Linked DNA regions of Jilunia laotingensis. The protein of the gene in region 2 interacts with the protein of the main gene of each other region in a pairwise test. Links are inferred from orthologs where the notes say so. Each region holds a gene or a part of one and is shown on either strand. Other genes may lie near its edges.

Region 1 (11,492 bases), 2.4 Mb from region 2 along the record:
AACTAATTTACGCACAGTGCCTTCTGCTTTTTGTTTCTCAAGCATCGGACGATTGGTAAAGTTTTTGCCTTCCACAAATTTGGTAATCCAACCCAATCCCGCCTCTATAGGAGAAGTCGTATCGTCCAGATCATTACCATAGAGACAGAAGCCCATTTCCAAACGGAGTGTATCGCGAGCCCCCAGGCCAACCGGTTTGATACCAAATTCTTCGCCTGCCTCGAAAACGGCTTTCCATATTTTGTCGGCCGCATCCGGATAGAAATAAAGTTCAAAACCTCCGGCACCCGTATAACCTGTATTAGAGATTATCACATTCTTTTCTCCGGCAAACTCACCAACCTTAAAAGTATAATAAGGTATATCGGAAAGATTGATATCCGTCAACTTCTGTAAAGCAAGAATCGCTTTAGGCCCTTGGACAGCCAACTGAGCCATCCGGTCCGAAGAATTTTCCAGTTCAGCACCTTCCGTATTGTGAGAAACGCACCAATTCCAATCTTTTTCGATATTGGCAGCATTGACAACTAAAAGATATTTTTCAGGCTCAAACTGATACACTAACAAGTCATCTACAATACCCCCTTTTTCATTAGGGAAACAGGTGTACTGTACTTTACCCGGTTCAAGGGCAGCCACATTGTTAGAAGTTACTTTCTGGAGAAAAGCCAAGGCATTAGGCCCTTTTACCCAGAATTCACCCATGTGGGATACATCAAATACACCTACAGCATTACAAACGGTGAGATGTTCTTCAATAATGCCGGTATATTCAATCGGCATGTTATAACCGGCAAACTCGTGCATTTTAGCACCCAGTGCAATATGTTTGTCGGTAAACGGAGTGGTCTTCATAAATTAAATATTAAAAGTTGAAAATTAAATATTAAGCTTTCTCTGCAACCAATTCAACGATCTTTACGATAACTTTCATTGCCTTTTCCATATTCTCGATAGGAACAAATTCATAACGTCCGTGGAAGTTTAGTCCACCGGCAAAGATATTAGGACATGGAAGACCTTTAAAAGAAAGTTGCGCACCGTCCGTACCGCCACGAATAGGTTTCACATTCGGTTTCACTCCCACAGCCTCCATAGCCGCAAAAGCAGTATCGATGATATGCATTACCGGCTCAATCTGTTCACGCATGTTATAGTATTGGTCGCGCAACTCGAGAGTGGCAACGTCTTCGCTATATTCTGCATTTACTTTTCTTACCAGATGAGCCATCTCACGTTTACGGCTTTCGAAACGGGCACGATCATGATCGCGGATTATATATGAAATGGTAGTTTGCTCTACAGTGCCTTGGATGCCGACCAGATGATAGAAGCCTTCATAGCCTTCGGTGTGTTCGGGCGTTTCATGACGCGGGAGCATCGATATAAATTGATTTGCCAAACGGATGGAGTTGATCATTTTATGGCGGGCGTATCCCGGATGTACATTCCGTCCCTTAAAAGTTATTTTAGCAGCGGCCGCATTGAAATTTTCAAACTCCAGCTCGCCCACTTCACCGCCATCCATGGTATAAGCCCACTGGCAACCGAACTTTTCCACATCAAACTTATGCGCTCCTTCTCCAATCTCTTCGTCAGGATTAAATCCGATACGGATCTTGCCGTGTTTGATTTCCGGGTGTTCTTTCAAATATGCGATAGCAGAAACTATTTCAGCAATACCTGCTTTATCATCCGCCCCCAGTAAAGTCGTACCATCTGTAACGATCAGGTTTTCACCTTTATGATCGAGTAGTTCAGGGAATTGCGACGGACTCAATACTACTCCCTCGGCAGCATTCAGCATTATATCTCCGCCACCGTAATTTTCTATTATGCGAGGTTTTACATCTTTCCCGCTCATATCAGGACTGGTATCCATATGGGCGATAAAGCCGATGGTAGGAACTTCCTTTTCCGTATTTGCCGGAAGAGTGGCGAAAAGGTAGCCATGCTCGTCCAGTGAGATATCTTCCAAACCTAAGGATTCCAACTCTGATTTCAGATATTCAGCAAAAACCATCTGTCCCGGTGTGCTGGGAGTAAGCCCTGTTTCTTCACTCGATTGAGTATCAAAGCTTACATACTTCAAAAAACGTTCTACTAAAGTCATACTGTTCATATTTTAGGATTTACATTTTACGATTGAAATCACATCTGCCGTAAAGATAGAAAAAGAGCCGTGAATTGACAAATAATTGACGGCTCTTTTTCAAAAATCGAATATCTTTCTTATTTCAAGTAACTATTTGTTAGTTGTAACTGCCATTTAAAAATGGCTGCTACCATCAAAACAATGAGTACAAACCTGACATTTAGGCAATCCGATCGCCTCGATCAGTGTTTCAAGGGTATTAAATTTCAAAGACGTGAGTCCGAAGCGTTCCGCAATAATGCTTACCATCTTTTCATATTCCGGTGAACCGGTAGTGGCATATTTATCCAGATTTTTATTTTCATCCCCTTCAAGCTCTTTTATGATCTGACGAGTAATCAATTCCAATGCATTCTTTGATGCAGTGAAGCCAACAAAAGGACATGCGTAAATCAACGGAGGACATGCAATCCTCATATGAACTTCCTTTGCACCGTAATCATAAAGCACTTTCACATTGTCACGCAATTGGGTTCCGCGAACAATGGAGTCGTCACAAAACAATAAACGTTTGTCATCGAGCATGGCACGATTGGGAATCAATTTCATCTTAGCCACCAGGGAACGCATCGCCTGATTACTGGGAGTAAAACTGCGTGGCCAGGTGGGAGTATATTTTGCAATCGCCCGATGATAAGGAATCCCTTTGCCTTCAGCATATCCCAAAGCCATGCCGACACCCGAATCCGGAATGCCGCAAGCGCAATCCACCTCCGAAGTATCCTTTTGTCCCATCTTCAAACCGCTTGTAAAACGAACTTCTTCTACGTTACGACCTTCATAGCAAGATGTGGGAAATCCATAGTATACCCAAAGGAAGGAACATATCTGCATGCCTTCATCGGGTTTGCGCAATTGCACCATGCTATCGGCTCGTAAATGAACCACCTCGCCCGGTCCAAGATACTTTTCAATCTCATAGTCAAGATTTGGGAAGCTGCTCGACTCACTGGTGGCAGCATAAGCTCCTTCTTTTTTTCCTATGACGACGGGAGTACGCCCCCACCGGTCGCGGGCGGCTATTATGCCATCGTCCGTCAACAGCAGCATGGAACAGGAACCTTTTATATGCTTGAATACATTCTCTATACCCTCTACGAATGTCTTTCCCTGGATGATAAGTAATGCGATGAGTTCCGTCTGATTGGTATTACCCGAACTAAGTTCGGCGAAGTGCATGTTTTTGGAGAGTAGTTCTTCTTCAAGTTCTTTAAGATTAACAATTTTGGCAACAGTGACTATGGCGAAACGCCCCAGATGAGAATTGATAACGATAGGTTGTGCGTCCGTATCGCTGATGATGCCTATACCGGCATTTCCTTGAAATTTATCCAGATCGGATTCAAACTTGGATCGGAAATACGAACTTTCCAAATTGTGTATGGAACGTATGAAGCCTTGTTCTTCACTATACGTAGCAAGTCCCCCTCGCTTTGTCCCCAAATGTGAATTGTAATCTGTGCCGTAGAATAAATCGGTCACACAGCCTACACGCGAGACTGTTCCGAAAAAACCTCCCATATTTAAGATTCTTTTTAAATTAGTGTTAGTTTTAAAAAAGACGGTGCAAAAGTACAAAAAAGAATTCGTCTTATAAAAAAAGCACCCCGCAAAGTTGATCCAATCTTTGCGAGGTGCATTCAATCTATATTAGAAGCTTAGCAATACAGATTTGTAATAACTATTGTAGTGGTGCTTTATTACTTTTAAAGTGTTGCTTTATTACCTTTAAAGCGATGCTTTATTGCTTTTAAAGTGACACTTTACTGCCTTTAAAGTAGTGCTTTATTGCCTTTAAAGAGAAAATACATCCTATTCCTTCAATAGCGAAGGCAAACATACAAGTTATAAGTAACAAATCCGAATGATCTAAACTCTATCAACCTTATACCTATTACTTGAATTTCTTCATCTTTTTATCCGCTGGTGTAGCCTCTATCAAGCTTAATGCAAAACCACCGCTTCGTGCAAGCTTTGCGGTTATCTTAGTTTTACTAGTCACCAGACCTTTCTTAATCTGATAGGAAGTAGGGTTCGACTCATAATCGGCATCCTTGCCATCTGCATAAAGGGTAGCTACATACTGTTTTCCGGGATCAAGGAAATCAAGTGTAAATGTAGATGTACGAGCATTTTCATCCGTAATGCCTCCTACAAACCAGTTGTTTGTTCCTTTTGCTTTGCGTGCCACGGTTATATAATCCCCCGGTTCTGCCTCCAGATATTTACTGTCGTCCCAATCTACAGCCACATCTTTTATAAATTGGAAAGCATCCATATAACGTTCATAACTTTCGGGAATATCGGCCGCCATCTGCAACGGGCTGTAAAGAGTTACAAACAATGCCATCTGTTTCACCAATGTCGTATGCACCCACCCATGTTCATCATTATCAAGGAAAGTCAATTTAGTATCGAAGATGCCAGGGGTATAATCCATCGGACCGCCAATCAAACGGCTGAACGGAAGCAATGTTGTATGGAATGGCTTACTTCCACCGAAAGCTTCGTATTCCGTACCACGAGCCGATTCATTTCCGATAAGGTTCGGATAAGTACGGCAAAGTCCCGTAGGACGCACAGCTTCGTGTGCATTAACGCAAATTTTATAATCGGCAGCTTTCTTAATGGCGTATAAGTAATGATTGTTCATCCACTGACCATAGTGATGCTCACCACGCGGAATAATATTCCCCACATAACCACTCTTAACCGCGTTGTAGCCATTGTCCACCATAAACTGATAAGCTTTATCCATATGGCGTTCATAATTACGAACCGAAGAAGAAGTCTCGTGATGCATCATCAATTTAACGCCTTTGCTTTTTGCATATGCGTTAAGCATCTTCACATCAAAATCCGGATAAGGAGTTACAAAATCAAAGACATAATCTTTAGAGTGCCCGAACCAGTCTTCCCAGCCTTCATTCCAACCTTCAATCAGCACCTGGTCAAATCCATGTTTTGCGGCAAAGTCTATGTATTTCTTCACATTTTCATTATTTGCCGCATGTTTGCCGTTTGGCTTAGTCTTTGAATAGTCCGTCTCTCCTAATTTCACAGAGGGAAGATCGTCCGTATAGGCCCAAGTACTCTTTCCAGTAATCATTTCCCACCAAACACCGACATATTTCACAGGTTTAATCCAGGAAACATCTTCATAAGCACAGGGTTCGTTCAAATTCAACGTCAGCTTGGAAGCAAGAATATCACGCGCGTCATCGCTTACCATCACGGTACGCCACGGAGATTTGCAGGGAGCCTGCATATATCCCTTGTCGCCAACCGCATCCGGTGTCAACCAAGACTCAAACACCAGATTCTTATCATCCAGATTCAGATGCATACAAGAATAATCGACCAAAGCAGCCTCATGCAGATTGATATACAAGCCATCGGCTGTCTTCATTTGCAATGAAGTCTGTACACCGGTTGGTGAAAAGGACGTTTGAGAAGCATTTCCTGTAATGGCACCTTTCATCAAACCACGAATCTCCGTCAGCTTAGACTCAGTGAAATCATATTCTTGCGTGTCATAATCACCGGGAATCCAAAAAGCTGTATGGTCACCGGTCATAGCAAACTGTGAATGTTCTTCTTTGATAACAAAGTAATTCAGATTCTTCTGTAAAGGGAATTCATAACGAAAGCCCAGACCGTCATCATAAAGACGGAAACGAATCACTATATTACGATCTTGTGCCTTCTGATCGAGTGTGACGGCCAGCTCATTGTAATGATTGCGGATGGACTTTACTTCCCCCCATACCGGTTCCCAAGTTTCATCAAAAGTGCTTGTTTTAGCATCGGTTAATGTAAAACCATTCATCAGTCCCGGATCATCTTTCAATTCCAGACCTAATTTGGATGGTTTGATCACTTCCTTATCTTTATAAGAAAGTTCATACACAGGTTCACCTTGTGCGTTTACCGAAAAATTTAGTTTCAAGAGTCCGTTCGGAGAAGTAATGCTTTCGGCCATAGCTGCCGTACTCATTAATAAAGCCAACAGTATAAAAGCCATTTTCGAGGTTAGTGTTTTCATGTGATTCATGATATGAATTAGTTAATAATAATCGATAGCACAAAGATAGGCAGTAAACACAAAAGCAGACACAACATATAAACGGAATATAAAAGATATTTCTGAAAACGTTTGCATAATCTTCTTATTACTAAAAAGATAAAGGAAATACCAAATGAAGGAAATATGAATGATTCCTCAGTCTATACTTCCGATCTTCATCATTTCTTCTTCAAATTTATCACGATTAACGGCCTTGTTACGGACTTTATTCCGATAAGTATAAATCGTATTGATAGAGTAGTGAAGGAAGTTGGCAATCTTCGAACTGTCATCAATGCCCAAACGGATAATTGCGAATATACGCAATTCCGTATTCAATAGTTCGCCAGGTTTTAACACGATCTGTTCTTCCGGTTGGAGTAGAGCATTGAACTCGGTCACAAAATCGGGGTAAAGTTGCAAGAAGGCATTATCAAAATTGGCATAGAACTCCTTCTGTTCCATACCAGCAACCTGTGAAGATTTAGTCAGCTTAAGCAACTCTTCTGTCTGGCCGGCTGTAATTTTACGGTTCACCGTACGACGGAAGTTATCCAACTTCTCCATATAAATCGAACAAAGATTCAGGAAATGACCAATATACTCTTCTTTAATATGATTTGCCTGCTTCAGGTTACGACGAGCCAGAGAAAGCTTTTTCATCTGCTTGCATGCCAATGCTACCGATAGTATCAGAAAAGCGGAAAGTACACTTACTATAACCAAAAACAGAATCAACTGACGACGTTGCTCTTCAATCCGTTGCTTATAAGCAGCATCTATCACAGGCAATACGCCCGATATCTCGATAGTACGTAAACGGGCATTACAGAAGACGGCATCCTCAAGAGATTGTTTGATGTAATGATAGGCACGAGTAATATCTCCTCGCTCATAAAGCACAAAAGCCAGATTTTGGAGTGCCGCGTTTTCCTTCACCGATGCTTTTATGTCAGAGATGGCCGAAAGAGCCAAATATTTTTCATACTCGTCGGAACGGCCTTCTTCCTTATATATATGTGCAAGTGAATATGCAGCCCGTGCATAAGTATTAGATACTTCAGGCTGACTATGCAGCAATCCCATCAATATTTTTTTCGCCTGAACATTATGTTGCCGAGCGATCAACCGCTCTGCTTCATATAAATGATATTCAGGCTCATCTGGAGGAAGCACGGCAAGTAAAGAGTCACGGTACAAATTTTGTCGAAGCAGATAATCAGTAGAATATATGCCACTCTGAGAATAGTTGACCAGATATGAGTTCAAACGACGCTCGCAATTAAAGTAAACAGGGAGCAGACTATCCGGCAAAGTTGCCCGATGAATTTTCCGAAGCGTCTCCTCAGCCTCTTTATACATTCCGGAAATAGAAAGAACGGTCGCCTGACAGAGACGGATTTCATCCTTATAAGAAAGATTATGCAACGAATCTGCGAGCGACATGCTCCGGTCGTAATACTTCATAGCCGAATCCGAAACAAATAATTCGTACTCCTTACCTAACCTTTTATTCAGAGCGAAACGATGTTGCAATGACAAAGGTGAAGTTTGCAAAAGTCGCTTCAAGCTATCGATACAGGTTTCTTTCTGATTCAAATACAGGTTCTGTTGTTCTATCACCTTATCCAGACGTGCTAGAACAGAATCAACTCCCTGCACTGCCAACACAGAAAGGGAAGCACAAAACATAAGTATAAGAAAAAACAGTCTCCTCATAGCCGGATATTTTTGCTAAAGCGCTCAAAAGTACAAATTTTCCGACGAAATCTACTATCTTTGCTGCGCTTAGCATCAAAATAATGAAAGAGATTGTATATATATTCTTTGGGGGCGGCATAGGAAGTGTACTCCGCTATTTGGCACAGATAAGTGTTAACGAGAAAATGTCAAGTGTCGGATTTCCTTTTTCATGGGGCACATTTATAGTTAACATCACCGGAAGTTTCTTTATCGGACTATTCTACACGATATCCGAGCGATGGAATCTTTCGATGGAGACAAGACTTTTCCTAACAGTCGGATTATGTGGAGGTTTCACAACCTTTTCGACTTTTTCCAACGATGGTTTGAGCCTGCTGAAAGGAGAATTTTATGGAACGTTTCTTCTCTATACTTTATTAAGTATCATTGGAGGATTATTAGCTGTTTTTGTAGGAGGATATACGGGTAAATTGATCGGGTAACAAAATGAAACCAATTAAAAAGAACAAAAGTCAAAGCGTCCAAGTTGTCGATCCTATGATTGACGAATCGGCCGACAGTTCGGAAAGTTTAAAAAGTCTGCTTGGCAAAGAGGAAACCATTTCAAATCTTTCTTTTGACAGAAGTTTGGAGGAATCCATTCGGGTAGCCTACAAAACCATCAAAGAATGTGTCTTCAATAATCTGACTTTAAGTGACAGCCAATTAAAATCAACCCAGTTCTCTGATGTGATTTTCCGTCAATGCAATCTGGCGAACGTTTCATTTTCGGGAAGTTCTTTCTACCGTGTTCAATTTATCGATTGCAAACTGATGGGAAGTGGTTTTTCAGAAACGACCTTGAATCATCTGTTCGTATCAGGATGCAACGCACAATATCTCAATCTGGCAATGAGCAAAATGAACCAGGTACAATTTAGCAACTGCGATCTACAATTCAGCAGCCTTAACGACTGCCGTCTGCAGAACTTTGCATTAGAGCATTGTACCCTTGTCGGAGCAGACTTTTCTCATACGCGGCTAAAGGGAGTAGACCTTCGTTCTTCCCAAATAAGCGGCCTTCAGCTGAACCTCTCCGATCTGCAAGGTGCCATCGTCAGTTCAATACAAGCCATGGAGCTATTGCCATTACTAGGTGTCATCATCGAAGATTTAAATGATAAATAGATAAAGAAGAGAATTATAAAAACGATGTTACATCATTTCGTCCAACCGATCTCCGGAATCAGTCTACCTCAAAAGTTCACTTTTCCTTTTCACTACACGCCTCATCCATTATGCGTAATAGCTTCGAAGGAAGTGCAAACTTATTTATCGGCACAGAAACATTGGAACGAAGAATTACAAAAAGGAAAAATGTTCGGAGTCTTGATCGTACGAACTCCGAATGGCGAACTGGGGTACCTTGCGGCCTTCTCCGGCAATCTGGCAGGTAAAAACCAACACCCCTATTTTGTGCCTCCAATATACGATTTGTTACAACCAAATGGATTTTTTAAAGTTGAAGAAGAGAATATCACATCAATCAATATAGAAATTAAGAATAAGCAAGAAAGTTCTTCTTATCGAAATCTCAAACAACACTTGGAAGACACCAAACGTTCAAGTCAAGAAGCAATCACAGTAGCCAAAGAATATCTAAGAAAAACAAAGGAAGAACGTGATATACGTCGGCAACATAATCCCAGTGAAATGGAACAAGCGGAAATGATCCGTGAAAGTCAATTTCAAAAAGCCGAACTTAAAAGAATGGAACGTGAGTGGAAAAACCGAATAACCAATCTACAGAATGAATTAAATAGTATTGAATCACAAATAACGGAACTTAAAAAAGAACGCAAGGTTCGTTCAGCCATTCTACAGAAAAAATTATTCCAACAGTTTCGCTTATTAAATGCACAAGGAGATATCAAAGACCTATGTACCATTTTTGACGAAGCAATACACAAAATTCCACCTGCAGGAGCTGGTGAATGTGCTGCACCTAAATTATTACAATATGCATATCTGCATCAACTCGAGCCGATAGCAATGGCGGAATTTTGGTGGGGAGAGTCACCTAAAACAGAAATCAGAAAACATGGGTATTACTATCCGGCTTGCAAAGGGAAGTGTGAACCCATACTGAAGCATATGTTGAAAGGACTGGAAATAGAAGGCAACCCGTTGCAAACTGACATCCATCGAGATAGCGAATTGGAAATCGTATATGAAGATGATTGGCTTCTTGTCGTCAATAAACCGGCCGGCATGCTTTCCGTACCCGGGAAAGAAAATGTAACTTCAGTCTATGAGTGGGCAAAGAAAAAATATCCTGAAATAACCGGACCAATAATCGTCCATCGCTTGGACATGGCGACTTCTGGTCTTTTGCTCCTTGCCAAAACCAAAGAGACACATCAAAATTTGCAAGCACAATTCAAGAACCGTGTTGTGAAGAAACGCTACGTAGCATTACTCGACGGTGTCATATCCCAAAAGCGAGGCATCATAAACTTACCACTTTGCCCCAATTTGCTTGATCGTCCCCGGCAAATGGTAAATGAGACATATGGTAAACCTGCCATAACGGAATATGAAGTACTGAGATATTCTGAAAAACGTACCCGCATCCAATTTTATCCTTTAACAGGGCGCACGCATCAATTACGTGTACATGCCGCTCATCCATCCGGATTAGACTGTCCGATCACAGGTGATGAACTTTATGGGAAATCAGCAGAACGGTTATATTTACACGCCGAATATTTGGAGTTCACACACCCGGTTACCATCTCAAAAATCCATATAGAAAAAAAGGCAGACTTTTAGAAGTCATGTCAATGACCAATTAAAACATGTATCAATAATAAGTAAGTAGAAGATTTTTTATAGTTTTGCAGCCATTAACAATCAATCAGATAACAATATGTTAAAATCGAAACACCTATTCCTTATAATATACTTATTCATATTAATTCCCTTCCATTTGCATGCTCAATTCATGAACTACGGTTCAGATCCGTCACGATTTAAATGGAACATTGTCAGGCTGCCTCATTACGATCTGGTATATCCACAGGGAAATGACTCGATGGCATACAAATACGCTCTTTATCTCGAGAATGCTTATCCACATATACAAAAGACAATCGGGAAACCTATGCAGGTGAAATTTCCGGTTATACTGCATCCAGCAAGCATGTCTTCTAATGGAATGGTTTCCTGGGCACCCCGCCGCATGGAACTCATAACAACTCCTTCTTCTGATCTGAGTGTTCAAAGCTGGGATAAGCATTTAGTTTTACATGAATCCCGCCATGTTTTCCAAACCGGGAAAGTAATGCATGGCATTTTCAAACCACTCTATTATATCGTTGGTGAACAATCTGCCGGAGTCGCTTCATTTCTTATGCCGATTTGGTTTCTAGAAGGAGATGCAGTCAGTACCGAAACGGCATTGTCGAATGGTGGGCGTGGACGATTGCCGGAATTTAATATGATTTATCGGGCGCAAATGCTTGGAGGAGATAAATTTTATACATTAGATAAATGGTTGATGGGATCATACAAAAATTATACAGGAAC
Region 2 (11,417 bases):
ACTGTATGCTTGACAATGACAAGGCTGGATATGAAGCGACACGGGCTATCGAATTGGAATACCCCTACCGTGTGCGTGACTTCTCGCACAATTATAGGGGATATTCGGACTTGAACGATTATCTGTGCGGCAGGAAGCAGGAACAGAAAAACGCAGCCAGCCAAGTGCAGGAAACGAAGCAGGAAACCGGACAACGTGCCGCCCCAAGACAAAAGAGAGGCAGGGGCATTTAATCCGGCAGGACTACCAACGGCTGGCGGTTTATTTGGAGAGCAAGGTTATGTTTCGGTAAACCGAAACTACCTTGCTTTGCTCACCGCAAAGAAAATTTCTCCTGTTGGTCGCAATTTTTAAGATACCATTTAAATGTAAAAACCTATGACGAATATAAAGGATAAGCCGGGGGGACGTCCGGCAAAGAAACGGATAGAGAAGCAGCAACGGGTTGTCAGTACGAAACTGACCGAGTTGCAGTATTACGCCATCAGAAAGCGAGCCGGGGAAGCTGGGTTACGTGTCAGTGAGTATGTAAGGCAGGCGGTTGTTTCGGTAGAGGTCATACCCCGGCTGAACAGGCAGGATGCGGACACCATCCGCAAACTGGCAGGGGAAGCCAACAACATCAACCAGTTGGCGCACCGGGCGAATGCCGGAGGTTTCGCACTGGTGGCGGTGGAACTGGTGAAGCTCAAAAACCGGATTATTGAAATCATAAACCATTTGTCAGATGATTGGAAAAATAAAAAAGGGAAGCGGGTTTAAGGGCTGTGTGAACTATGTGCTTGGCAAGGAGCAGGCGGTTTTGCTTCATGCGGACGGGGTTCTGACTGAAAGCCGGGGAGATATAATCCACAGCTTCTGTATGCAGACCGGGATGAATCCCGACTTGAAAAAGCCTGTCGGACATATTGCGTTGAGTTATTCGGCAGTGGATGCGCCCAAATTGACAGATGGGAAGATGGTACAGCTTGCGCAGGAGTATATGCGTGAAATGAAAATCACCGATACGCAGTATATCATCGTGCGCCATCAAGACCGGGAACACCCACATGTGCATATCGTGTTCAACCGCATAGACAATAACGGCAAGACCATTTCGGACAGGAACGACATGTATCGTAACGAACAGGTATGCAAGAAGCTGAAAGCCAAACACGGGCTTTATTTCGCCGAGGGAAAAGAGCAGGTGAAGCAGCACCGATTGAAAGAGCCGGACAAATCAAAATACGAGATTTACACGGCTGTGAAAAATGAAATCGGCAAATCCCGTAACTGGCAGCAGTTGCAGCACAGGTTAGCGGAAAAGGGTATCACTATCCAGTTCAAACGAAAGGGACAGACTGACGAGATACAGGGCATATCCTTTTCCAAAGGCGAATACACGTTCAAGGGGTCGGAGATAGACCGCAGTTTCAGTTTTTCCAAACTGGATAAATGTTTCGGGGATGCAGGAATGAATGTTGCCGAAAGCCAACGGCAAACAACTTTCGCACCCGTTCGGGAACAAGCACCTGCACCGGACAAGGCTGACAGTCCGTTGATAACAGGTTCACTCGGTCTGTTTTCTGCTTCTTCTCCCCCAGTGGATGAAGAACCTAATTTTAATTTGAGAAAGAAGAAGAAAAAGAAAAAACAACTTAAACAGTAAAGACATGGAAGATAATTTGATTTTAGAGGGGCTTCTCTCTATGGTTACGGAACTGAAAGAGAAGCAGGAAGCACAGGCAACGCCAGCCAGTCGGGAGGAAACTCTCGAACGGCTGGGAGCAATCGAACAAGCGTTGTCGGAACTGCACAGTAATTCGGCTGTTCCCGAAGAAAAGTTGCGGGTTATTCAAAGCCAACTTGACGACATAAGGAGCAGGATGCAAGGTCAGCAGAAGAACATAGAGGACACCAAGAAAATAACATTGGAAACCTACCGTTGTTTCAAGGTAATGATTGATACTTTGGGCTCTTGCAAGACGGATAAAGAGGAAGCTACGCCCTTACCGTTCTATCAACGGATTTACAACAAGGTCGCTTCTTGGATTCGTCCGGGATTGTTTGTTTTTTCGGCAGTGCTGGTCGTCTGTTCCGTTTCCATATTCTTGAATGTCCGTTTGGCTGAACGTATGCAGCAGTTGCAGGACAACGATATGAAATACCGCTATTTGCTGATGCAAGGACAGGCAGACGGGGAAACTTTTGATATGCTGGAAAACAAGTTCAAGTGGCAACGGGATAACGGTTTTATCCGAAGTTTGACCGATTCAGTGATGGATTTTGAATATCGCATCCAAAAGCAGGCGGAAGCACTGGAACGTGCAAGGCTGTTGAATGAGCAAGCCGAACAGCTAAAGAAAGAAGCCGATAAGTTGGGTAAGCCATAAACGGGGAAAGTCGGAACAGATGAAGTACATTCACCGTTCCGGCTTTTCAGATTCACTTCTTTTTCTTCGTACAGTGTTCTTTCTCGAACTGGCGTAGCGTGGTGACGCTGAACCGTTCTTTAATAAACTCCCGGACATCGGAAGCCTTGTAATACACTTTTCCGCTGATAGTGAAGTAAGGCAGCGCACCGATAGCCCGGTAGCGTTGCAGAGTTTTGATACTTACTTTGAATAATAAACACAAGTCTTGATTATCCAATAGGTTGTCATCTTCGGGTAGTACCTTGTCCGCATTGCGTAGTACCCGTACATCCTTGCAGAGTTCTTCCAGCTTGGCGTACAGCTTCTGCATCCATACGCTGAAATCGTCATTGTCTATATACATGATTGCTTCATTTTTCTGATTATACATTCTTGTCTGTCAATCAATTGATGAAGCAAAGTTCAGAAAATAGGCGCAAAGAAATTACGGGGGAACTAATGGAATCCCCTATAAATAAATCATAAGTCACTGATTATCTATATCCTTTCTTGTCATGTTCCTTTTTGATAAGTTCTACCAATCCATTAAGAAACCCGGTCAGTTTGCCCGGCTTTCGTTTTATCACGTCCTCATGTTTTTGGTAACAGTCGCCTATCTTGATGTTGAACAGCCATTCAAAGGCTTTCGCCAAGTCCACCAAGTAGGCGGGCTTGCCGTTCTGATACACGATGTTTTTGGAGAGGAACAGACCGCTTACCATTTCCATGATGTTGATAAGGGTTGTCTTGTCTGCGAGATAGAGAGGGGAAAGGGGCTGTTTGTTGATACGTTGCTGTAGCTGTTCCGGGTATTTGATGCGCCACTCGATAAGGCGTATTTCAGTGTTCAAAAGTCCTATCGCTTCATCAATTAGATGCAGATGGGGCATTTTTTTCTTGCTCAAACCGTACACGATACGATTTAAGACGGTGCAAACCAAAGGAAAAATAACGTAGTAAAACGTTGTAATCCTGCTCATTGATACTAAAATTGGCTACATGGGTCGCCAATTCTTCGATAGCTTCTGCAAATTCAGATGCAGACACTTTACGTTGTGAGCATTCCGACAATAAGCGGAAAAATCTTTGGTCGAATATTTTTTTCATTGAGTCGATTAAAAATACTATTTGACAGCAATCAAATAGAAATGTTATTGATAATATTTTTAACTTCATATTTTAAAGAATCTGGTCTTATTATAGTTGCACTATCTGCAAAAGACAGATACCAATGTGCAAACTTACTGATTGAAAATGTTAGAAAATGAAGTTCAAACATATCCCCTATCTCTTTCTCAGATGTTAATCCGTAATAATATTTATCATCATTCATTATGGAGGTTTTATTCTTTTCTATTCTTATAACGATTTCATGTAATTTTTCTTTATCATAAAACTCGCGTATGAATTTTTCCAAAGGAGGATGCTCCCGTGATTGTAATTCATTAAGAATGTGCATTTTTTGAATTCTATCTATCCGAAATGTAAGATAGATTTCTTTGGGAAGATAAAAGCCTATTAGATACCAGTTAGTTCTCGAAAAGAAAATTCCAACAGCTTCAATCTTTCGTTCTGAAACACTTAACGCATTACTTCCCAAATAAGATATTTCAATAATTCTTTTTTGGTATATACTTTGTAAAATAAGTAAAAGAATATCAGGTTTATAGGTAGATGATTTATAAGTATCCAATACAGACATGCACTTTTCCATTGTTTCTAACATATTTTTGTCTGCAAAACGCATGACAGACCTAATCTTTTCTATTCCAGACTTATAATGTTCGTTGCTATTTGAATCAGTTAGTTCATGTACTAATTTCTCTGCAATCAAAAAGGACAAAGCCTCTTTTTGAGTAAACATTAGAGGAGATAATTTGAATCCTTCTGCAAGTGAATAACCAATACCGGGATTTCCTATGATAGGAATGCCTGCCTCTTCCAATGTTCTTATATCTCGATATACGGTGCGAATGCTTATATTAAAACGTTCTGAAATTTGCTGTGCTTTCACTAACGAGTGCGATTGTAACTGAATCAATATAGCAGAAATACGGTCTATTCTATTCATTTTGCATCTTTAATTTGAATATTTGAATCTTCAATAATAACAGCTTGTTTATTACTTATAGGAATAAGCTGCAACTTCTCATTATATAGTTGAACTATCTTTTCACCTTTTTTCTTGAATGGAAAATTTCCATAATGGGGAATCGTATAAAAATCGACCAAATCTAAAGAAGTACAGTCTTTCAATTCAGGAGCCTTTTCTATTGGATCAAAATTCACACTTCTCATATATTCTGCATCGGGAGAGGCTATTATTGCTCCGGCAGATTCCCCAATATACAGTTTACCCAATTTCACTTGTTTAGATATAATTTTATCAACACCTTTTCTTTTTAACTCTTGCAAAAGGAAAAATGTATTTCCACCTGTTATGTAGATATAATCGCATTTATGTAATATAGAAGATATTTCCTCTTTGGGCAGTTGGGTAATCTCGACTTCTTCAACAATCATTCCTGCTTCTTCTAAAGCCTTTTTCCCCTTTTTTACATAGAATCGTATTGGTTCTGTAAGGCTTGCAGTTGGTATAAAAGCTATAATTTTCCCTTGCAAATCTTCTTTGGCACAATCGACAAATAGATTAGCAACATCAGCAAATGATGAGCATAAAAATAATCTTTTCATATTCTATAATATTAAGTTGAATACTTTTTGATACAAAGATAGCGTCTTCTATGACAGCCCTATGTCAGTAAGTCTAAATATTGAAGAGTTTTTTTCATCAAAACAATCCATTATTGAAATTTACCCTATTTGTAATGTGGCTGCGTTCCCTTATGAAAAGAAGAAATAATTTTGTTCCCTTTATGAAAAACAAGTGCTACACAACCTGCCGGGATAGAACGTTGAAAGCCTTGCTTTACATCATCTATCCTTAAAAACCAATATTGCTTTATATAAGGAGCGAGCAATTTGGTAGGTTGTATTACTTGAATTTTCTCCATTCTGTTTTAATTATCAAACAAAAGTAAGATTTCTTAGATAGATATTAGGTGTAAAAAAGGGACATTCTAATTAAAACATCCAAATATCTGTTGCCTAAATCATTCAAAGTTCTCTGCATTGGAAGATATGTCATAGATAAGTTGAAAAAGTTATTATAAACACAAGTTTAGTTTGTGTTTTTGTCTATATATCCAAAACGGACTAAACTAATTTCTATTGACAGCAAATTATATATGCTGGCGAAAAGAAAAACAGTATTCTTCTTTTCGCCAGTTTTGCTTTTATGGTTAGAGAGCTTTTGTTACCTTTGCACATGAAGCCCACCGCAAAGCGATTTCTTCGTTTTTTTGTTACTATTTTGTTACCCACTATTAGTAATAGGTGGGCTTTTGCTTTGATAATCAGAGTTATATTATGCTGTATGTATAATATGTGGCAAAACATAATCAATTCTTGGCAGTTGTGGAAGAGGAGAAAGAAAGAGATGAAATATTAAATATAATGTGTTTATACTTAGTTCTTTATCTTTGTAGTGTATGATTTCCTTTATTTTCCTTGTCTTCTTATTTAGTTTAATATAAATGCGTTTGTTTTGTTACTTGCATTCATTGGAGTAACAAAACAGATAGCTATATTTGTATAGGTAACATACTCCAAAACAAATTCTGCAAGTATAAAGGAAACTCAGAAATTGAGCCATAGTTTGAAAGCGGTTACTTTTTCTTCACTGATAGTTACCAGTGTTTTATGCCGAGGCTTGACGGTAACGGATATTTTGCCATTGAAATAGGGTTCTATGTGGGCAATGGAATGAATGCCCACTATCATTTGCCGGTTGGCACGGAAGAATTGGTCGGGATCGAGTTGCTCGATAAGTTTGTTCAGTGAAAGATCGATGGTGTATTCCTGGGCAGTATGGGTAACAGCGAAGGTGATCTTATTCTCGCTATAGAAATAAGCGATGTCGTCTACGGACAATGGCCGGTAACGATCTGCCCCTGCAATGAGGAAACGAGTGCGATAGCGTTTGACCGGTGCTTGCAGACTTTCAAGGAGGTTTTCAAGATAGTCGGCAGGCCGGGGAGAACACGAACCTCCAATCAGCGTTTCGTATTTTACGATAGCTTCCAACAAGCGGGATTCATCCACAGGCTTAAGTATGTAATCGATGCTGTTGACATTGAAAGCTCTGACAGCATACTCATCGTAAGCGGTAGTGAAGATAATAATCGACGTAGGACGTGCCTGTGACAGAAAATCGAAAGAATTTCCATCGGATAGTTGGATGTCCAGGAAAATAAGTTCCGGATGAGGGTTCGAATTGAACCAATGTACGGAGTCTTCTATATTCCCGGGAAGTGTGGTGATGTTCCATTGCGGACGCAGACGTCGCAACGTGGAGGCAAGCAGACGGGCAGCAGGGAATTCGTCTTCGATGATAACGGCTCGTAGAGCGGCATTCGAAGCGGTGGAATCAATAGTTGGCTTCATAATGACAATGGTACTTTTACGGTAAATATTTCAGGATTGCTATCGATAACAATATCTTTCCCCAGCATCAGTTTATACCGATTTGAAAGATTTTTTAGTCCGACACCCGAAGGAATATTGCTCTTCTTGGGGCGAACCGGATTGCTTATGACAAGATAGCCCGGTTCTGTATAAATATTGATTTGCATCGGTTTTCCCATCGATATGGAATTATGTTTGATGACGTTCTCCACCAGCAATTGCAGTGTAAGCGGTGGTAGCAGGCACTCTTGGTATTCGGGAGCCAGTTCCTGACGACAAGTGATGCAACATCCCAAGCGTACTTCATGCAGGAAAAGATAGGCTTGCAGGAAAGCCAGTTCATCGGATAGGGGCACCAGTGATTTGTCCTGGCACTGCAGTACGTAGCGGTAGACATCGGAAAGCTTGCGTGTGAACCGTGCCGCATTTACCGGGTTATACTCTATTTCTGCGATCAACGTATTGAGGCTGTTGAATAAGAAATGTGGATTGAGCTGATTTTGCAAAGCGATGTAATGCGCGGCATCGTTTTCTTTCTGGAGCTTTGCCGCTTGCATTTGCAGATGTAACGTCCTTTTCATGGAGCGATTGGCAAGCAGCAGTCCGAGAATAACCAATTCTACGAGCCAGACCAGAGTAAGAATCCGTCCGCCTCCGTTCGGAAAGGTGAAAGGATGTGCGGCTCCTACCAAGAGTTTGGCGGAAACCAGCAAGCTATAGTTTACCAACAGGAAAAGGAGCATCACACTGGTGTAAACGATAAGAATCTTCCAACGGTTACGGATGTGCAGTGCATATTGCCTGTCTACCCATGAACTGATACGCAAAGTGCAATAGCCCAGTAGGTTGAAAGCAATCAGGCAAAAGATCAAAGCACCCAGTGAAGAAACGGTGTCTGACACCCGTTCGGAGAGTTGGGAATGATTTACCAACAACAGAAACGAAAATATTCCCAACCCAGAGAACAGTATTGTATAAAGTAGAGATTCTTTCAACCGGAAGTTCATATCATAAAGATGCTTTTGGGACAAAGTTACTTTTTTTATCGGAGTGCTGCAAATAACGGGACTATCTACTTGCCATATTATATCGGTTTGTTGCTTTCAGGAGCGCCGAATATTGGATTTGTGCAGCAGCGCGTGCCTGCACATAATTTACTTGTGACGTTTGCCTGTACGTCTGCGCATCAATCACTTCGACGATGGAAATACGTCCTTCCGTATATCTTTCCAAAGCTTTCTGTTCGTTCTCTTTTGCCTTTTCAAGAGAGCTTTCGCTGAGCCGGACACGTTCCAATGCTTGTATCAGCGAGACACGTGCGGTTTGCACTTCAAGTCGGATGTCATCTTGTACGCGGTTGAGGTTATCGTTTGCCATGCCGATACGAAGCTTTGAGGCACGTTTCTCGTTGCGCCGTTTTCCCCATTCAAAAAGAGGGACGGACAGTTTGGCGTAGACAGCATAATTGGGATCGAGATCCGATTTGAAATTATATCCCGGTGAGGAATAACTGCCGTCCAGACCGACATAGAATTTCGGCTTGAAACGTGCATCGTTCAGCTTTAACGAGCTTTCGGCAATACGTATCTGATCATGTGCCATGCGGAGTTCAGGACGGAAGCTTCCATCCGCAGCCAGCAATGAATCCGATGCCCATTTTACCTGCGGGATGGTTGTGTCTGTTTCCGTAGGCGCTTCCAATGCCACTCCGATAAGCGAGTTTAATGCCATACGCCCCGTCTCAAAACTATTTTGTGCTTGCAATAACTGGTAATCAGCATCGTTGAGGCGTACCTCCGCCATGAGTAAATCTTGTGGGTCTGCCAGCCCGGCATCCACACGCTCGCGGATGGTTTGTGCCAGCGAGGCGACCGATTCGCGGAAATCAGCGGTTACTCCAACGATTTCTTTCCGTGCTACGGTATTCCAATATTGAATATCTGTCTGATAACAAACAGAAGAACGAAGCACATCAGCTTGTCCGTTGGCAAGTGATTGGCGGTGGCGTGCCAAACGGATGGACTCGAGCAGTTGTCCTCCGGTGTAAACCGGTTGCAGTAGGGTAAGCGATGCCCCGTACTTTAGGTCACGGCCCTGGAAGGTGAGGGGAGCCGACATGGAAGGCAAGTCGATATTGAGTTCCATCGGATTGCCTGTGTATTGGAAATTGGCATCGGCAGAGAGTTTCGGTTTCAGGTCGGCACGTGCGGAACGTTCCACCTCCATACTGGCGGCAATATTCTTTTCCGCAGCGTGCAGGTCATGGCTATAGTCGAGAGCCATCGCTCTGTATTGTTCGAGCAGTTGGCTCTGCCCCTGTACGTACAGGGAGCAGAGAAGTATGAGGTTGAATAGGATAAATTTCTTCATATCGGTATAATTATAACTCTTTCCTATCTCCGCGGGAGAGGGGCTGAGTTTGGTTTTACTTTATAAAACAGAGCGTAGAGTGCTGGCGTTACGAACAGCGTAAGCAGCGTGGCAAAGGTCAATCCGAAGATGATTGTTGCCGCCATTCCTTGGAAAGCGATGTCCCATAGCAACGGGATCATTCCGAAGATGGTGGTCGTTGCCGCCATCAGTACCGGGCGCGTACGGCTCACGGTAGCTTCGATGATGGATTCGTAAACGGGCATTCCGCTACGTTTCAGGGCATTGATCTCGTCAATCAGCACAATCACATTCTTGATGATCATTCCCAATAATCCCAACCATCCGGCTATCGGGAAGAATCCGAAATCGAATCCTGTCAGCAACATTCCTATTGCCACACCGATAAGCGACAAGGGTAACACACAAAGTATGATCACCGGTTGGCGGAAATTACCGAATAAAGCCACCAATATTACCACTAACAATAAGAATGCGAGCGGAAAGAACTTGGCAATCGCCTGTAAGGCTTCCCCTTGATCCTTATATTGGGAATCCCAAAAGAAGGTATATCCTTCGGGCAATTGGATGGCCTCTATTTCTTTGCGGATTTCTCCATGTACCTCTGCCATCGTATGTCCCGGGCGGACACCACACATGGCTGCCATTGACAATTGTCGGTTGTAGGTTCGTATCTGCGGATATTCCCAAGTTGTTTCGATCTCTTTTGTGACTTGTGACAAGGGTGCGGAACGGTCTCCGTTCCAAACGGCAAAATCACCTAGCGATTCGGCATCCTGTACGTTTGCCCCTGAAGATTTCAGCAGTACGGGGACTTGTTTTTCCCGGTCACGGTAGATGCCCACGGGAAGTCCGTCATTGATGGATTTTACCGACTCCATCATCGCTGACTTCGTGATGCCCAGAGCGCCTGCTTTCACCGGATCGTATACCGGACGTATCATCAATGCCATATTGCCCCATTCGTTTCGTGCATGGTCTACTTTCGGATTGTTTCGCATCACTTCCAGTGCCAGCCCGGTCAGTGAATCGAGTACTGCAGCATCAGGTCCTAGAAAACGGGCTTCGATGACAGCCTCCGTTAGCGGACTTAACTCGAATTTGTTTACTTTGATAAACGGTTCGGGAAATTGTGCCGGTATCTCTTCCTGTAGTTCGGCATGGAGTTTTCGGGATAATTTAGAAGTCTCGCATTTCACCAGGATTTGTGCGTAGTTCGATTGGGGGCCGAAAGCAACATTCGACAGGTAATAACGTGGTGGAGTCCGTCCTACGAAGGTTGATACTGTTTCCGTTTCTTCCTTCTTTTCTATATAATCGGATATTTCTGTAGCTATGCGTTCAGTCTCCTCAATGCGTGTACCTTCGGGTAACCACATATCGACAGTGAAATATTGCTTATCGAGTGCGGGTACGAACACTTTCGGAATGTACCGGAAACTTACAGCCGAGGCAACGAGTAATACGACGAGGCAGCTTATCGTGACAGACTTGTGCCGGATGACGAATCGCAACGATTGCCGGAAACGGTCGTATACTTTACCTGAGAACAATTCGCCTTTTAATTCCTCCGGACGAGGACGACGTACGAATTCTTGTATGAAAAAAGGAGTTTGGGTCAATGCGAACACCCAACTGAACATGAGCGAAACACCGATGACCACCACCAGTGACGATAACAGTTCCCCTGTGATATGCGGTGAATAATAGATAGGCAGGAATGTCAAGATCGCTATAAACGTTGCCGCCAGAAGCGGTAAGGCGGTAGCCCCACAAGCCTTAAGTATCGCCACCCGTTTGCGCATTCCTCGCTGCATGTTCACCAAAGCAGAATCGGAAACTACGATGGCATTGTCTACCAGCATACCCATAGCAATAATAATGGCCGCCAGCGACATTCGTTGAAGTGCTATGCCTTGAGCATACATTACGATCAAAGTGGCAAAGATGGAGAATATCAATCCGCTGCCTACCAGTATTCCGTTTTTAAAGCCGATGAAGAACAGCAGGATAGCGACCACCGTAACTACGGAGATTATCAGATTCAGTATGAATCCCTGGTTTGCCACGTCCGATTCATATCCTTGGTCGTAAATAGATACCAGT

Evidence for each region.
Region 1: the proteins of H8744_RS09480 (region 2) and pepT interact in binary tests that used the Escherichia coli proteins (3 or more experiments, as listed by UniProt). The link is inferred for Jilunia laotingensis from one-to-one orthologs.

What each region holds. Positions count from the first base shown.
Region 1 is NZ_JACRTF010000001.1:37,116-48,607, forward strand. Bases 1-2,904 are described here. They hold pepT (peptidase T), read right to left. Parts: upstream 2,114-2,904; coding sequence 887-2,113; downstream 1-886. Other genes in these bases: gcvT (glycine cleavage system aminomethyltransferase GcvT), read right to left, coding at 1-855; H8744_RS00195 (amidophosphoribosyltransferase), read right to left, coding at 2,270-2,904. In the rest of the region: more of H8744_RS00195, read right to left, coding at 2,905-3,676; H8744_RS00200 (glycoside hydrolase family 97 protein), read right to left, coding at 4,050-6,209; SusR family glycan utilization regulator, read right to left, coding at 6,378-7,940; fluoride efflux transporter CrcB, read left to right, coding at 8,024-8,407; H8744_RS00215 (pentapeptide repeat-containing protein), read left to right, coding at 8,412-9,092; H8744_RS00220 (RluA family pseudouridine synthase), read left to right, coding at 9,117-10,736; H8744_RS00225 (TolB family protein), read left to right, coding at 10,834-11,492. UniProt on the Escherichia coli protein: Cleaves the N-terminal amino acid of tripeptides.
Region 2 is NZ_JACRTF010000001.1:2,468,856-2,480,272, forward strand. What follows is about bases 3,275-6,103. They hold H8744_RS09480 (Type 1 glutamine amidotransferase-like domain-containing protein), read right to left. Parts: upstream 5,088-6,103; coding sequence 4,461-5,087; downstream 3,275-4,460. Other genes in these bases: H8744_RS09465 (RteC domain-containing protein), read right to left, coding at 3,275-3,307; H8744_RS09470 (hypothetical protein), read right to left, coding at 3,275-3,500; H8744_RS09475 (helix-turn-helix transcriptional regulator), read right to left, coding at 3,532-4,464; H8744_RS19035 (DUF6597 domain-containing transcriptional factor), read right to left, coding at 5,213-5,407; H8744_RS09485 (LytR/AlgR family response regulator transcription factor), read right to left, coding at 6,093-6,103. Outside these bases: H8744_RS09440 (DUF8464 domain-containing protein), read left to right, coding at 1-233; H8744_RS09445 (MobC family plasmid mobilization relaxosome protein), read left to right, coding at 379-762; H8744_RS09450 (relaxase/mobilization nuclease domain-containing protein), read left to right, coding at 728-1,648; H8744_RS09455 (hypothetical protein), read left to right, coding at 1,653-2,372; H8744_RS09460 (helix-turn-helix domain-containing protein), read right to left, coding at 2,425-2,757; more of H8744_RS09465, read right to left, coding at 2,888-3,274; more of H8744_RS09470, read right to left, coding at 3,261-3,274; more of H8744_RS09485, read right to left, coding at 6,104-6,899; H8744_RS09490 (sensor histidine kinase), read right to left, coding at 6,896-7,927; H8744_RS09495 (TolC family protein), read right to left, coding at 7,989-9,290; H8744_RS09500 (efflux RND transporter permease subunit), read right to left, coding at 9,314-11,417. UniProt on the Escherichia coli protein: Hydrolyzes dipeptides containing N-terminal aspartate residues. May play a role in allowing the cell to use peptide aspartate to spare carbon otherwise required for the synthesis of the aspartate family of amino acids.